DNA from 2 places in the Butyrivibrio sp. AD3002 genome. Region 1 is predicted to be linked to the other one. Evidence: a T-box and tRNA genes for the amino acid it is inferred to sense, from the RefSeq annotation. Region 1 holds a T-box; the other holds one or more tRNA genes.
What was found. A T-box is a leader RNA that pairs with one kind of tRNA and senses whether it is charged. The one in region 1 lies ahead of ileS (isoleucine--tRNA ligase), so its partner is inferred to be a tRNA-Ile.

Region 1 (7,909 bases):
CGGATCGTCTATGGATCTGGAATTATCACGAAGAGCCATGGCCACGGTTGAATAGCCAAGAGCTTTCAAGACCTCCATGCTTCCTGTTTCCGGAAGAAACGTCCAGGGAATCTGGAATATCGTACCCATGCTTACGCGTATTGCGCGGCGATATAAGGGATCCGTACAGCCATGAGAAAAGAGAACAGCATCCATGGAAAGTGCAGCGGCGCTTCTAACAATTGCACCTGCGTTGGTGGGATTTGTCACATTTTCAAGAACGGCTACTCTTCGCGCATTTTTGCAAACATCGTCTACAGACGGAAGAGGCCTTCTTTTCATAGCACAAAGCACACCGCGTGTGAGGTGGAAACCGGTAATGGATGTGAGAATACTGTCACTTGCAGAAAATACAGGAACTTTAAAGGGAAGAGACGCAAGTTTTTCTAAAACCAAAGAGGCTTCACCTCTGATCTGATTATTTTCGATCAGCACAGAAATCGGCTCATAGCCGGCGATCAATGCGCGCTCTATTACCTTCGGACTCTCAGCAATAAAAATGCCCGGAGCAGGTTCATTTATGCGGTATAGCTGTACTTCGGACTGCTCGCTGTAAACTGAAAGCCCGGCTGATTCAAGATTGGTTGTTTCAATTATTTGGATCATCTTTTTCTCCCTGACCAATAATAAAAAAGTATAGCACAAATTGGAAATGGCGGAATTCATCTGATAAAATAAAGAAGTTAATAAGTAATTTGAGGAGACTTTTTCTTATGGGGAATACTTTTTATTTTGGTTTTGAGCCACAGCTGATGGAATGGCTTCAAAATTTATTAGGAGAGGCCGGAGCCGGTTTTATTTCGCACTTTTCAGCACTTGGAGAAGAGACGGTCCTTCTTTTTATATTGGGATTTCTTTACTGGTGCTATGACAAGCAGTTTGGAATCTATATCGGGACAAATGCGGTATTAGGAGGGGTGCTCAATCCTCTGATAAAAAATATTGCACTAAGGCTAAGGCCCTATATGGTTCATGAAAATATTAAGTGCTTCAGGCCTGTGGAAAAATCGGGAGCTCTGGATGATATTTCTGCGCAGGGTTACTCTTTTCCGAGTGCTCATTCAATGAATTCGGCAACAGTGTACGGATCACTTGCAGGGTATCTGAAAAACCGATTTGTTCTAATAATTGCTATTATAATTCCTTTTCTTGTAGGAATATCTAGAGTAGTTGTCGGAGTTCATTATCCTACGGATGTTTTGACGGGATGGGCCACCGGTATTGCCATTGTATTCATCGTTCCTCTTATCTACGAAAAGGTCGGGGAAGAGAGACGCTCACTGTTAAATCTTATATTCTTTGCGGTATCTTCAATTGGATTTTTCTATTGCAAAACATCGGATTACTATACAGCTATGGGAGTTATGGCCGGCTTTTATCTGGCTATAGAATTTGAGAAAAGATTTGTTAATTTTGAAGAGACAAGAAAACCGCTTGAAATAATTATAAGGCTTGTGGGAGGAGCGGCTGTTTATCTGGTACTAAATACTGCTCTTAAGCTTCCTTTTTCAAAGGAATTTCTTGCATCCAACACCACGGGTGCTTTTATGGTGAGATTCATCAGGTACACAATAGTTGTGTTTGTGATGCTTGGTGTTTATCCAATTCTTTTCAAGTTCTTTAAGAAAAAAGAAAACTGAAGCCGGAGATATAAATGAGAGAGTCTGATTATACTTTTGAATCGGAATCAAAATATATATTCAAATGCTGCTTGCTGACCATAATCATGTTGGCACTTATTGTTCCGGTTATCTATATTGCAAGGTATGCCTTTCCCTGGGCAGATGATTTTACTTACGGTGCGCTGCCTCATAGGGCATTTGTTCATACAGGTTCTGTGCTTAAGGCTATAGGGGCAGCTTTTGAAGATACATTTGATACATATTTTGGATGGCAGGGGACGTATACCTCCTGTTTTCTGATGGAGCTTCAGCCTGCGGTTTTCAAGACAAAGTTCTATCACCTGACCGCATTTATTATGCTTGGAGCGATGTTTTTATCGTACTTTGCGCTTTTTAAGGTGATAGGGAAAGATGTCTTAAAAACAAACAGGATGAATTATCCGCTGTTTTTATTGACATTTCTTATCACTGTTGAACTTGTGGATGGAAAGGCAGAGGGTTTTACCTGGTATAACAGCGCCGTTCATTATACCTTTGGACATGCTTTATTTGTGCTTTTTCTGGCACTTCTTCTGAAGAATTCCTTTATTCGTGAAAAATCCATGCTATTAACAGTGCTTTCATCTCTTGCGGGATTTCTGGCTGCAGGAGTTAATAATATAACTGTTTTTGGCGGACTTCTTTTTATCATCATGGTAGTTTTGTTTGCGCTGTTAAGCCAGCTCCTGTCTGGTGACAAGGACTGCTCACATATTAAAAGAGCGATTATCCCTTCACTGAATTATTTTGTGGGGACAGCCCTGAATCTTCTTTCGCCGGGTAATAAAAACCGCATGGCAATGGCAAACTCCGTAAAAAACAGCGTATTTGTCACAGTAAGGAATTCTTTTGTACTGGGATTTCATTTTGTTCTTCGTCATATAAGTATTGAAGTTCTGGGATTTGCGATTCTCGCAGGAATCCTTATATGGAGAACTTTTCTGGAGCTGCAGAAAAAGGATGCGGTAAAGTTTAAGTTTCCTTTGCCCGGTGTGATTACAGTACTTAGTTATTGCCTGATTTCAGCTCTGTATTCGCCTTTTGCATATATTGGAAACTCAGAGATTTCAAAAGTGTACATAGAGGAGCAGCTCTCTGTTAACAGGGTATCGAATTCGGTCTTCTATGTTTTCATATTGCTTATAGTTCTGAATGTGTTTTATTTCACTGGATGGATTTTTGCAAGAAAAGAGCAGGGATATAATAGAACTCTGGTAAGAGCGTTAAGTGCGGCAACAGTTTTCGTGATAGTTGCAGCGTGTATCCGAGTGATAATTCTGTTTCCCGGAAGGTATCTTACATCCGCGGCGATTACGAGTTTGAAGGATAATACAGCGCAGCAGTACGGGGAGATTATGCAGGAAAATACGAGAAGACTTACGGGTGATGAGCAGAATGTCGAGATTTTGCCTATAACAGTCGATCCTGATATTCTTTATCCCCATGACGGCTCACCTTATAAAGACGGGGCAGTTTTATTCTATGAAAAGGAAAGCGTTTATTATAATGAATAAAATCTATACATCCTATTGACTTTTTTTAATACTATGAATAAAATATTTTTTAATTGTATAGAAAAAGCTGTGACGAAGACAGTATATATTTATAGAAAGCTTCAGAGAGCCTGCGGATGGTGCGAGCAGGTGCAAGTACAGAATATAGAAAATCACTTCTGAGCTGCATGACTGAACTACAGTAAGTCATGACGGAGTCTCCCCGTTACGGAGAATCATATAAAACCGTAAATTCGGGGAGTATGCGTAAACAGGTGGTACAGCGAGTTCAGACTCGTCCTTTTTACAGGACGGGTCTTTTTTAATCGAAAGGAGTCTCAAATGTATAAGAAGGTTGACACTGATATGAATTTTGTCGCCCGTGAAAAAGAGATCGAGAAATTCTGGAAAGATCAGGATATTTTCCAGAAGAGCGTAGATACTCGCAGCAAGGGTGAGATGTATATGTTCTATGACGGACCGCCGACTGCAAACGGTAAGCCGCATATCGGACACGTGCTCACACGTGCTATCAAGGACATGATCCCGAGATACCGCACAATGAAGGGTTACACTGTTCCCCGTAAGGCAGGCTGGGATACTCACGGTCTTCCGGTTGAGCTTGAGGTAGAGAAGCTCCTCGGTCTTGACGGAAAAGAGCAGATTGAAGAATACGGTATGGAGCCCTTCATCAAGAAGTGTAAGGAATCCGTATGGAAATATAAGGGAATGTGGGAAGATTTCTCTGGAACAGTTGGTTTCTGGGCAGACATGGATCATCCCTACATCACCTATGATGATAACTTCATCGAGTCCGAGTGGTGGGCTCTTAATGAGATCTGGAAGAAGGGTCTTCTTTACAAGGGCTTCAAGGTAGTTCCTTACTGCCCTCGCTGTGGTACACCTCTTTCATCACACGAGGTTGCACAGGGCTATAAAGTGCTCAAAGAGCGCACAGCTGTTGTTCGCTTCAAGGTTAAGGATGAGGATGCATATTTCCTTGCATGGACAACCACACCCTGGACACTTCCTTCAAACATCGGTCTTTGCGTAAACCCTGATGAGAAGTATATCAAGGTTAAGGCAGCAGATGGCTATACATATTACCTCGCTGAGGCACTTGCTGATACAGTACTTGGATCACTTGCCAAGGAAGAGGGTGAGAAGGCTTACGAAGTTCTTGAGACTTATGTAGGTACTGACCTCGAGTATAAGGAATACGAGCCTCTTTACCAGTGTGCAAAGGATGAAGCAGACAAACAGCACAAGAAGGCGTTCTTCATATACTGCGATAACTATGTAACGATGTCAGATGGTACAGGTATCGTACATATCGCTCCTGCATTCGGTGAAGATGATGCTCGTGTCGGAAGAAAATACGATGCTCCTCTTGTACAGATGGTTGACGGCGAAGGTAAGCTTAAGCCTGAGACACCTTTTGCCGGAATGCGCTGCAAACCCACACAGAAGGAAATGGATGAGGGTGCTATCAGTGCGGATCCTGAAGTACTTAAGGATCTCGATAAGAGAAGTCTTCTCTTCTCAGCACCTAAGATGGAGCATGATTATCCTCACTGCTGGAGATGTAATACACCCCTTCTTTACTTTGCACGTTCCTCATGGTTTATCAAGGTAACAGAGGTTAAGGATGATCTCATCAGAAACAACCAGGAGATCAACTGGGTTCCCGAATCAATCGGTAAGGGACGTTTCGGTGACTGGCTTGAGAATATTCAGGACTGGGGTATCTCCCGTGACAGATACTGGGGAACACCTCTCAATATCTGGGAGTGCGATGACTGTGGCCACCAGCTTTCAGTAGGATCAAGAAAAGAGCTTGCTGAACTTTCAGGAGATCCTTCTGCTGAGACTACAGAGCTTCACAGGCCTTATATCGATAAGTTTGAGATCACCTGCCCTAAGTGCGGCAAGAAGATGCACAGAGTTAAGGAAGTTATCGACTGTTGGTTCGATTCAGGTGCAATGCCTTTCGCTCAGCTCCACTATCCTTTTGAAAATAAGGAGCTCTTCGAGAAGCAGTTCCCTGCTCAGTTCATCTCTGAGGCTGTAGACCAGACAAGAGGTTGGTTCTACTCACTCCACGCAGAGGCAACACTTCTTTTCAATAAGCCTGCATTTAAAAATGTTATAGTACTCGGCCTTGTGCAGGATGAGAACGGACAGAAGATGAGTAAGTCAAAGGGCAATGCGGTTGATCCGTTTGAGGCTCTTGAGAAATACGGCGCAGATGCAATCAGATGGTACTTCTATACAAACTCTGCTCCCTGGCTTCCTTCAAGATTCGCAGGTAAGACAGTTCAGGAAGGACAGAGAAAGTTCCTCGGAACACTTTGGAATACCTATGCATTCTTCGTGCTTTATGCAAATATCGACGGATTTGATGCTTCCAAGTACACACTTGAGAAGGACAAGCTCACTGTAATGGATAAGTGGATTCTTTCCAAGATGAACACCATGATCGGTGAGGTTGATAAGAACCTTGAGAATTACAGAATTCCTGAAGCAGGAAAGGCACTTGATGCATTTGTTGATGATCTTTCCAACTGGTATGTAAGAAGATGCCGTGAGCGTTTCTGGGCTAAGGGAATGGAGCAGGATAAGATTTCTGCTTACATGACTCTTTACACAGCACTTGTAAACGTATGTAAGGCAGCAGCTCCCATGGTTCCTTTCATGACAGAGTCTATTTACCAGAACCTTGTAAGAACAAGTGATGCTTCAGCTCCTGAGTCAATCCATCTCTGCGATTTCCCTGAGGTTGACAGCAGCTTCATCGATAAGGAACTCGAGGAGAACATGGATGAAGTACTTCAGATCGTAGTTCTTGGCCGTGCTTGCAGAAATGCAGCTGCAATCAAGAACCGTCAGCCTATCGGACAGATGTATGTTAAGGCTGAGAAGACAGTTTCTGAGTTCTATCAGGAGATCATCGAGGATGAGCTGAATGTTAAGAAGGTAGTCTTTGCGGATGATGTAAGAGATTTCACAACATACACCTTCAAGCCTCAGCTTAAGACAGTAGGACCTAAATACGGTAAGGTACTCGGCGGAATTAAGGAGTATTTGGGATCACTCGACGGAAATAATGCAATGGATGAGCTTAAGGCTAACGGAGCTCTTAAATTTGAAGTTAACGGAACAGCAGTTGAGCTTACTGAGGAAGATCTCCTCATCGATATGGCTCAGAAGGAAGGCTTCGAGAGTACAGAGGATCATGGCATCACAGTAGTTCTTGATACCAATCTTTCAGAGGAGCTTCTTAACGAGGGCTTCATGTATGAGGTTATCAGTAAGGTTCAGACAATGCGTAAGGATTCAGGCTTTGAAGTTATGGATCACATCAAGCTGTCTGTAAACGGTAATGACAAGATTGCTCAGATCGTTAAGGATAATGCTGATTCTATTTCAACCAAGGTTCTTGCTACTGAAATCGTATATGACAATGATGTAGCAAACGCTAAAGAATGGGATATCAACGGCGAGAAAGTAACTATCGGTGTTGAGAAACTGTAAATAAAAAAGCCCCCGGCAGTGTGGTTTCCACAAAAAGCGATTATGCGTATTTTGCAACGAGCTTTTTGTGGGAATTACACCGTCGGGGGGCTTTTTTATGTCGGGTTATTATATCAGGTTTTCGTCCTTTACAATCTTAACGATTCTGCTGGTTCCAAGTCTGTCAGCGCCAAGCTCCATGAACTTTTCAGCATCAGCAATACTTCCAATTCCGCCTGCAGCCTTCATTTTTACGTCAGGACCAACATGCTTGGCAAAGAGTGCGATGTCATCAAATGTAGCACCTGCAGTAGAGAAGCCAGTGGAAGTCTTGATGTAATCAGCCTTAGCCTCTGTAACAAGCTCGCACATCTTAATCTTTTCTTCATCTGTAAGGAGGCAGGTCTCGATGATAACTTTAAGGATGTGGTCACCGCAGGCAGCTTTGATTGCCTTGATTTCATTCAGAACATAGTCATAATTCTTAGCTTTAAGTTCACCGATATTGATAACCATATCGATCTCATTTGCGCCTTTTTCAATAGCATCCTTTGTCTCGAATACCTTTGTCTCGGTTGTCATGTTTCCGTTGGGGAAACCGATAACTGTGCAGATATTGAGCTTTCCGTTTGTGTAGTCATGAACGCGCTTGATGTAGCAGGGAGGAATGCAGATAGAAGCTGTCTCGTATTTCATGCCGTCATCAGCAATCTCTTTTATCTGATCCCAGGTTGCTTCCTGCTTTAAAAGTGTGTGATCACAGTGATTTAAAATTGTTTTGATATCCATTTCATATCCTTCTTTCTTTATTGATAATCCTTCAAAAAACTCATATTTTTAGGACCAAAGCCCAGGGGCAGTAATTCAGCAAGCTTGAATATTTTGTAGTTTTTTGGATCGTTTGTACCAAGTATTACCTCAAAGGTCTCGGGATCAACAAATTCATTGAGCGCCTGTCTGCATACTCCGCAGGGAGCGCAGATCGGAAGTTCTTCCTGATTATCGGGACCACCTACAATAGCGATTGCTGTAAAATCCCGCTCTCCTTCACTTACTGCTTTGAACAGTGCTGTTCTTTCTGCGCAATTAGTTGGTGTGTATGCAGCATTTTCAATGTTACAGCCAAGATAAACCTTTCCGTCCTTCGTAAGGAGGGCGGCACCTACGGCGTGGTGCGAATAGGGTGTATAGGCCATTTTTCTG
Region 2 (7,909 bases), on a different contig from region 1:
GTTATTAGGTTTTTCTTCCGTATCAGAAAGGTTGATTCCAGTATCCTTGGATAGCGGTTTCGGCTTGCCGTTTACTTCAATATCAAGAAGCAAAGCAAACCAATCATCTTCTGAAGCATAGCCGTTATATTTCACCTTTACGGTTTTGGAATTAGTCTGAGTTATCTTAAAGCATTTCTCAGATTCCGGATCATACCCATCCAGTGACCATTTGTAAGTTATGTTCTTGGAGCCGGCGTTCTTGATATTTGCCGTAATTGTCTTCTCTGCGGCAACACCTCTGACAAAGTACAATTCCTCCGGAGAGTAGGTTACTTCATACAAATCCTCCAGATAAAATTCAAGAGTCATAGTGCGAAGGTTCATCATTGTCTTTCCGGTCTTTGATTCCAAATAAAATTCCATATCTGCCGCATAAAGTGGATAACCGCAATCATCGTTATCAAGGCCATTCTCAGCAACAATGTTTGCAGCGTCATCCATCAGCTTTACAGTAATATCCTTACCTGTTTTGCTCACAGAAAAAATGTCATCTGCATAATCTCCGGAAAGATCCCAGGAAATCATGTCTGGATCTATGTTGTCAGAAACTTCCATTTTTACAGTGCGTGTCGGAAATTCTGTGCTTACTCGGCACGCGTCAGCAATATAGAACTCCGCGTCTAATGCAAAATTAATTGAAATTTCCCTCACCAGGGGCTCTTCCAGATCATCACTATATACAGTCAGCGTCAGCTCTCCGTACGCACATACCTCGCCGCCAAGCTGCCGCAAAGCATCTTCCTTTGTAGCAATAGCTATGGTGTCCCCGGTAGCAGAACCATCTATATACAGATATTTTTGTATGTCCTTGCTAAGTGTCCACTCATACTCAGGATCCGAAACGGTATTTTCAAGCTCCTCATCCATAAACACTGCAGAATAAGTGGGGCCTTCTCCATCACAGATAGTATCTTCATCAATTATCTCGCCAAATTCATTCGCAATTCCAATAGTATAATCAGAAAAACCTATTTCGTACGGATCTTCCTCTTCTGCATGAGCAGTCAAAGTGAAATCTCCGGCCCCTAGAACCCCAGGGCCTGAAAGTGCCAGAACGGCAGCGCAAACAATAGAAACCAGACGTCTCTTTTTCTTCATATTTATTTCCCCCAATGTCACAAAAAGAATCATGACTTAACGCTACAAAAACAATTATAAATTACGCCGGCATCAGAAAAATAGGCTAAACAATTAACAAAATTGCTTAGCCTATATTGTTCATTATTCAGTTTTCACGGCTTATGCACATATCAGTTTGAGGCCTTGAAGTTGTAGATCGGCTTCATGACGTCCACGATCTCCACCGACTCCCCTATCACGTCGATGATGTCGTCAAGGGATTTGTAGGCCATGGGGGCCTCATCGATTGTCGCCTCGCAGACGGATGATGTGAAAATTCCCTTCATTGACTCCTTGTACTCCTCCATGGAGAGGTTGTTCTTCGCAGCGGTTCTGGACATGATTCTTCCTGCGCCGTGGGGTGCGGAGTAGTTCCACTCAGGGTTACCCTTGCCGATCGCAAGCACGGATCCGTCTCTCATGTTGATGGGGATCAGAACCTTCTCTCCTTTGTGGGCTGCGATTGAGCCTTTTCTTAGGATCATCTCGTCGGTGTCGATGTAGTTATGTATCGTGTGAAAAGACTCCCCGCCTGACAGACCTGATTTCTCAAGTAAAATCTCGGCCATTTTCTCGCGGTTTCTCTTGGCAAATCTCTGGCATATCTCCACATCGTGAAGGTAGTCCTCAAGGTATTTTCCCGATAAGTAGCAAAGGTCCTCGGGCATGGTTGACGGAAACTCGACATACTTTTTATGGTAGAGCTCTTTAAGTGCAGCCTGGATCTCGCCTCTTCTGCCCTGGTCCTTGTAGGTTCTGATGAGTTCATCTCTTGCCTCGAGATAATCTCCTATACCTTTTGCAAGGTCCACGGCGAGTGTCTGATAGAGCTCAGCAACCTGTTTTCCTAAGTTTCTGGAGCCCGAATGGATTATGAGGTACTGAGTCCCATCGGCAGCTCTGTCCACCTCGATGAAGTGGTTACCGCCGCCGAGTGTCCCGAGGGATCTCTCGAGACGCTTGGTGTCTTTCAGCTGTCTGTAGCAGCGAAGCTCGGTTAAGTCGAATTTCTCGACTCTGCCCTCCCAGACCTCTCTTCCTGAAGGCACGGTAAAAGCCGCCATATCAAGCTTCTCAAGGTCGATGTTCTGTTTTCCGAGATTAACTGTGTACATGCCACAGCCCAAATCCACGCCCACGACGTTGGGCACGGCCTTGTCTGTGATGGTCATGGTGGTTCCGATTGTGCAGCCCTTCCCGGCATGGACGTCGGGCATGATTCTGATCTTGGAGCCCTCGGTCATGGGGTAGTCGCACATTCTTCTTATCTGCTCGATTGCCTCGTCCTCGATCACCTTAGCGAAGCAAAGAGCAGTGTTTACTTTTCCTTTGATCTCTATTGTGTTCATTGGTTTTTTCCTTTTTGTCAGAGCCGGGAGTATTGCACGCTCCCGGCTGTTTTCTTTTTTGGGTCCCGGCTATGCGGCTATTCTTTCATACCTTTTCGATGAAAGAACGCTCATCATGAATTTGTAGGGTTCCAAATCGCCGTCTTTTAACATTGAAAAGATCTGCGGATTGCAACCTGATACAAGCGCCACGCCGCGGTCATTCATTTTTACAGGCTGCTGCTGATTGCGGCTCGACACGTTCCAGAAAACTATCTGGGGAAGCTTGAAGCCGTATCTTGCAAACTGCGCCTTCGCGTTCTCAAAATTGGTCATTCCGGAATTATTAGCACAGTAGTCGAACTCCATGTCGGAGATGATGTAGAGTTTCTCCGGCATGTCAGCTTGCGTGAGTTTGTTGTTTACGGCAGTTCTTAAGATTAGCATGAAGGTCTTTTCGATGTCAGTGTTGCTGACTTCGTTGAACCGCATGCAGTAGCGGACTTTTTCCACTATGTCGCATCCCTTGATCTCCACGAGTCTCGGGTTCGCCGAGAAGGTGATGAAGTGATTATGAAAAGCGCCTGTATTTTTCTCTGCAAAATAGATGCCAAGTGACTGCGCAACTGCTGCCGGCGTGGGATTGTCCCAGCCGTACATTGAGCCCGAGCCGTCGGCAACTACGAGGGAGTTCTCCGCGCCCGCAAAGTTCGGGAGCGCGTTCCAGGTAGCGTTCATCGCCTGTCTCTCTTCCACGCTGAAGTTTTTACCTCTTCTGTCTATCACGGGTGCGATTACATCATAAGGTGTGAGCGCGCCTGTATTCATGACTGAAGGGTCTGCCTGCGCTCTATTTATGAAAGCCTGATATCTCTCGCCGTCATTCCTGATGAAGGCCTGTCTGTACTTGTAGAGCGCCTTGGAGGGCTGCTTCTCGTAGTCAAAGGTGTAGTCCTTCTCACGGAGGTTGTTCTCTATGATCTTGATCTGCGCTCTGAGTGCCGACAGGGTTCTGCGGTACTCGGAGTCAGTCATGCCAAGGGCCTTCGCGATCTTCTTTGCATTTCTTATGGCTTCCTTGTTGCTTGCGTTGATGGAAGGGAGCCATTTTGCCAAGAGAGAGATGTCAGTGGTGGCGTTCATATCTGAGCGAAGTGTTTGCTCTATGTAGTTCATGACTTCTTTTTCCACAGGTGTGTCCATGAGCGCAAGAAGATCGTCGTATCTGCCGTACTCCGCAACGTTCGCGATGTTCTTTTTCACAGACTCAGGCTCTGTAGCGGCGAGGTACTTAAGGATTACCTTGAAAACTCGTCTCTCACCGAGGCCGCCTCTGATGTCTCTTGCAAAGAAGAGCATTTTCATCGCAAGGTCCGCATCCTCAGCGTACGCCTTCACGAATCTGGTGATGATGTCTTCCTCGGAAGCTCTTCTGAGCGCGCCTATTGTTGCGAAAAGATCAAGGCAGTCGGACTGTGTTGAAACATAGGTAACTGCGCCGTTCTCTGTATATGTGATGTTTGCTTCTTTCTTTAAGAATGATAACATGTTGGTTTCCTCCTGTTGTTGCTCACAGATCTGTAGCTTCCATGAGCCGCTTTTCAAGATACTGTTTTTTACGCGCCGCGGGCTCTTACCCCGCAATGCCTAAATCATGCTACAGCTGACTTTTCAACGCGTCCCTAGTTAATTGCTGTTAGTATCTTCTTTTTTCAAGACACATACACCCTTCCGGGCTGGAGCGGGATTTGAACCCGCGATCACGGATTATTCATCCGGTGCTTCACCTCTTAGCTATCCTGTAAGTTAGTTGCTGTCTGTGTCTTTGTAACTCGCCAGGCCTGTTGTGACTTGACTTTGTGACTCGCCAGGCCGCTTGTGACTTGGCTTTGTCTTCGTTGTGACTTAATCATAGCGCAGTGTATTGGAGATAAAAAGATGCAGTTTGACTCTTTTCTGCGACCCCAATATAATGTTATAAATGGTTTAAATATGTTTTTTATGATGTAATATACATCCCCATAAAAGAGGCGCAATATGACAGAAAAGTATAAAATCTATCTTTCAGAGGATACAAAATCAAGACTTATAAATGACGCTGAACTCTTCGAGTTCACCAAGAATGACGAAAGCGTGAATCTCAACGCTTTTCTCAAGACGCTGATTGTGAACTACTTTGATCAGTATAGGCACGACAGCGACTCACTGCTCGCGAATATTATGCAGGATCTGAGCGAGCTTTCTTCTATTAGTAAGAAGGATGCAGCTTTTCTTGCAGATAAGATCGTGAGCACATATATCAAGGCCGATCACCTCCAGAGAGGCAAAAACTCCGCGCTCACCCTGACTGTGAGCGGGTCTTCTTATGAAATTCTGAAGATAATCGAGAACAATATGCTGGCAGAAACTTCTCTCTCGCAGTACCTCAAGGACATGTTCAATGCTTACTTGTCCATTCCGCGAAGCGAGCGAGAAGCCATCATTTTCAAAGATAGCTATGAGGATATTTCACGGGCACTGAAGGAGCACAGGGTCCTCTCTTTCACGACCACAACCTCAGGCGACAACAAGGCTTACTATGTTGAGCCCTATATCATTGCGCCTTCCAAGGAGGAGCAGTGCAACTATTTACTGTGCTTTGACAGGCGCGCCAAAAAGCCCAGGACTTTCCGCATCTCCAGACTTAGAAGTGTCTTTGTGACCTCCGATACTTTTGCTGTTAATCCTGACATTCAGGAAGAGCTTCGGGAAAAGGCCCTCCGCAGCCCTCATTCCGTGGGTCTTACCGTGCAGGCTGTCGTCCGTCTCAACCCCTACGGCGTCAGAAAGTTCAAGGCAATCACCAAGAACCGCCCACTTGTCTCCAAGATTGAAGGCGACCTCTATTACTTTGATTGGCCCGAGCTCCAGCTTGAGGAGTACTTCAAGCGTTTCGGCCGCGACGCCATCGTAATCGAGCCGGAATCCCTGAAGGAGAAGATCAGGAAGTTCTATTATTATGGGCTGAGGGAATATAGTAGGTGAGGAGTTTATAGCTTGTTGTGCCAAGATACGATTGCTTTTCTTGTTTTCTTGGTAGTGTTCAAAACTTGTTGTACCAATATATGTTGACTATTCTTTATATCTTGGTAGTGCTTGGAAGCAGCTCTACCAAGATATTTCTTTTTTCCACTTTATCTTGGTAGCAAAAATTCTTTTTCGTACCAAGATTTTTGTATTATTCTTATTATCTTGGTTGCTCATGAAGTAGTCACTACCAAGATATTCTTCATTTTCACTTTTTCTTGGCATCAAAAAATCTTTTCCATACCCAGATCTATGCATTATTTATGTTATCTTGGTAACCCATGATTTCTGCATAAATCCACTTAGCAATTTTCCTTCGGAAGATTTACCTTTTTCCTTCCACATTCCACATTTCACAGTTTTTATGTAGTATAAGAGTCCGAGGGTATGAAAATTTTATAAGGGGAGCGAGGAATGAACAAAATCAAGAGAAATCTTTTATGTTTCACCACAGCTATGCTGTGTCTATTTTCAGTAATCGGATTAACAAACTTCACCGTTATTGCAGCAGAAACATCCGCGGCTCAGACAGAAACGCCTGCAGCCCTGGTTGCACCCACCAATCTTAAATGGAGTGATGATCATCACGCAATTTTCACAGTCGTAGATCAGGAAGCTTACTATTTTGTTTACTTGGAGAAAGATGGCAAAACCATCATGACCTGGCATTGGGGATGACCTGATCCATCCGAGGTTCAACAGTGACGGAACCATTTCATTTACGATCACGCACTTCAGTACTTTTGCCTTTGCTGAGAGACAGACTGTAGGTGCTGTTGAGCAGGGCTCCGACGGAAACAGCTATGAAGTTATCGGTGTAAACACAATTGAATTCACCGGTCCGAAGAACAAGAATATTAAGAAGATAAACGCGAACGCAAAAGTAAAGGTTCCGAAGAAAGTTCTTACAGCCTACAAGAAATTCCTTCCCTCAAAAGGTCTTAAGGGAAAAGGACAGAAGATCAGTTAAACATTTCCGCCGCGGTTTTCTGATAGATCAGATAATCCTCTTCCGAGAAATTCACGATGGTTATCTCTATCTCGTATCCGGCGTTTTCAGCAATCCAATCATTAACAGCGGCGAGGGCAACCTTTGCCGCTTCTTTTTTGGGATACCCGTAAACTCCTGTAGATATTCCAGGAAAAGCGATGCTGTGAAGGTCATTCTTTTTTGCCAGCTCCAGACTGTTCCAGTAGCAGTTACGAAGGTCCTTCGGATCCGAGGCACTGCCGCTGTAAATCGGTCCCACAGTGTGAATGACATGCTTCGCAGGAAGGTTGTAACCTCCCGTGATTTTGGCCTCACCGGTTCTGCAGCCGTTAAGCGTTCTGCACTCGTTCAAAAGCTCCGGACCCGCAGCCCTGTGTATTGCGCCATCAACGCCGCCTCCGCCGAGCAGACTCGAGTTCGCTGCGTTAACAATCGCATCTACTTTGAGTTTAGTTATATCGCCTGCATGATAATTTATGCTGCTCATTTTTCTTCCTTCCCTTCTGTGTTTCCATCTTCTTCAACAAGCACAAACATATCGTCAGGTTGCTTGCATCTCGGGCACACATCTATGTCTCGGATGCTTTTTCCTTCCTTCTCCTCATCAAAAATGTAACCACACGCTCTACATCTGTAAACTGCCATAAGCACCTCCTCAGTCATTTTCCTTAATTGATTTTGTCCCCATCGAATGCCAGCCATGAGACATAGGTGCCGGCAGCCATATTTTTCGTATAAAAATCGCGAAGTGCTGCGTTTAGGTCGACGCCTTCAGGGGGTGTTTTTCCTTCTGAAGTGTACTCCTCCGTCAGCTGATTGATTCTCATGCTGATGATGGTGTCCAGGTACTCCTGCGTCAGTTTCTTGTATTCAATGCTCATGATTTTCCCCCAATTTTCTCTGCAGATAAAACATGCAGATGAAGCACATTATGATCTGAACAATGGTTGAACACGGCGTCGCAAGGCCGATTTTGAAAAGTGATACCGGCTCCTGCTTGCTCATGAAATACGACACAGGAATCCTTATAAGGAACGCGCCGGCGATTCCCTGAAGCATGACAAACTTCGTATATTCCATGCCGTTGAAGAATCCAATGAAGCAGAATAAAAAGCATGTAAACAGGCAGTCGATGGCGTACGCCTTCAGATAATCCCAGGCCGCCATGATGACTTCCTTGTCATTAGCAAAAAGTCCCGCCAGAATATCGCCGTGGAAAAATCCCATGTAAAACATGACCACTGCAAAGATGAAAGACACGCCTATCGCATATTTCAGGCCCTTGAAGGCTCTGTCGTATTTCTTTGCGCCTCTGTTCTGTGATACGAAAGCGGACATTGACTGGGCAAACGCCGACGGAATC

Region 2: it has a tRNA-Ile gene. The T-box ahead of ileS (isoleucine--tRNA ligase) is inferred to sense a tRNA for this amino acid. The anticodon was not compared.

What each region holds. Positions count from the first base shown of each region.
Region 1 covers NZ_ATVV01000007.1:1,290-9,198, forward strand. The annotation lists gene G596_RS0106570 (TrmH family RNA methyltransferase) at 1-645, opposite strand, end outside; gene G596_RS0106575 (phosphatase PAP2 family protein) at 753-1,679, shown strand; gene G596_RS0106580 (hypothetical protein) at 1,694-3,214, shown strand; T-box leader at 3,275-3,499, shown strand; gene ileS (isoleucine--tRNA ligase) at 3,536-6,727, shown strand; gene deoC (deoxyribose-phosphate aldolase) at 6,836-7,495, opposite strand; gene G596_RS0106595 (cytidine deaminase) at 7,513-7,909, opposite strand, start outside.
Region 2 covers NZ_ATVV01000024.1:24,401-32,309, forward strand. The annotation lists gene G596_RS0115245 (leucine-rich repeat protein) at 1-1,140, opposite strand, end outside; gene G596_RS0115250 (RNA-splicing ligase RtcB) at 1,293-2,510, opposite strand; gene G596_RS0115255 (DUF2828 family protein) at 2,580-4,037, opposite strand; tRNA gene G596_RS0115260 (tRNA-Ile) at 4,226-4,289, opposite strand; gene G596_RS0115265 (WYL domain-containing protein) at 4,527-5,513, shown strand; gene G596_RS0115275 (hypothetical protein) at 5,970-6,233, shown strand; gene G596_RS0115280 (O-acetyl-ADP-ribose deacetylase) at 6,518-7,033, opposite strand; gene G596_RS24970 (hypothetical protein) at 7,030-7,191, opposite strand; gene G596_RS22420 (hypothetical protein) at 7,215-7,427, opposite strand; gene G596_RS0115295 (MATE family efflux transporter) at 7,417-7,909, opposite strand, start outside.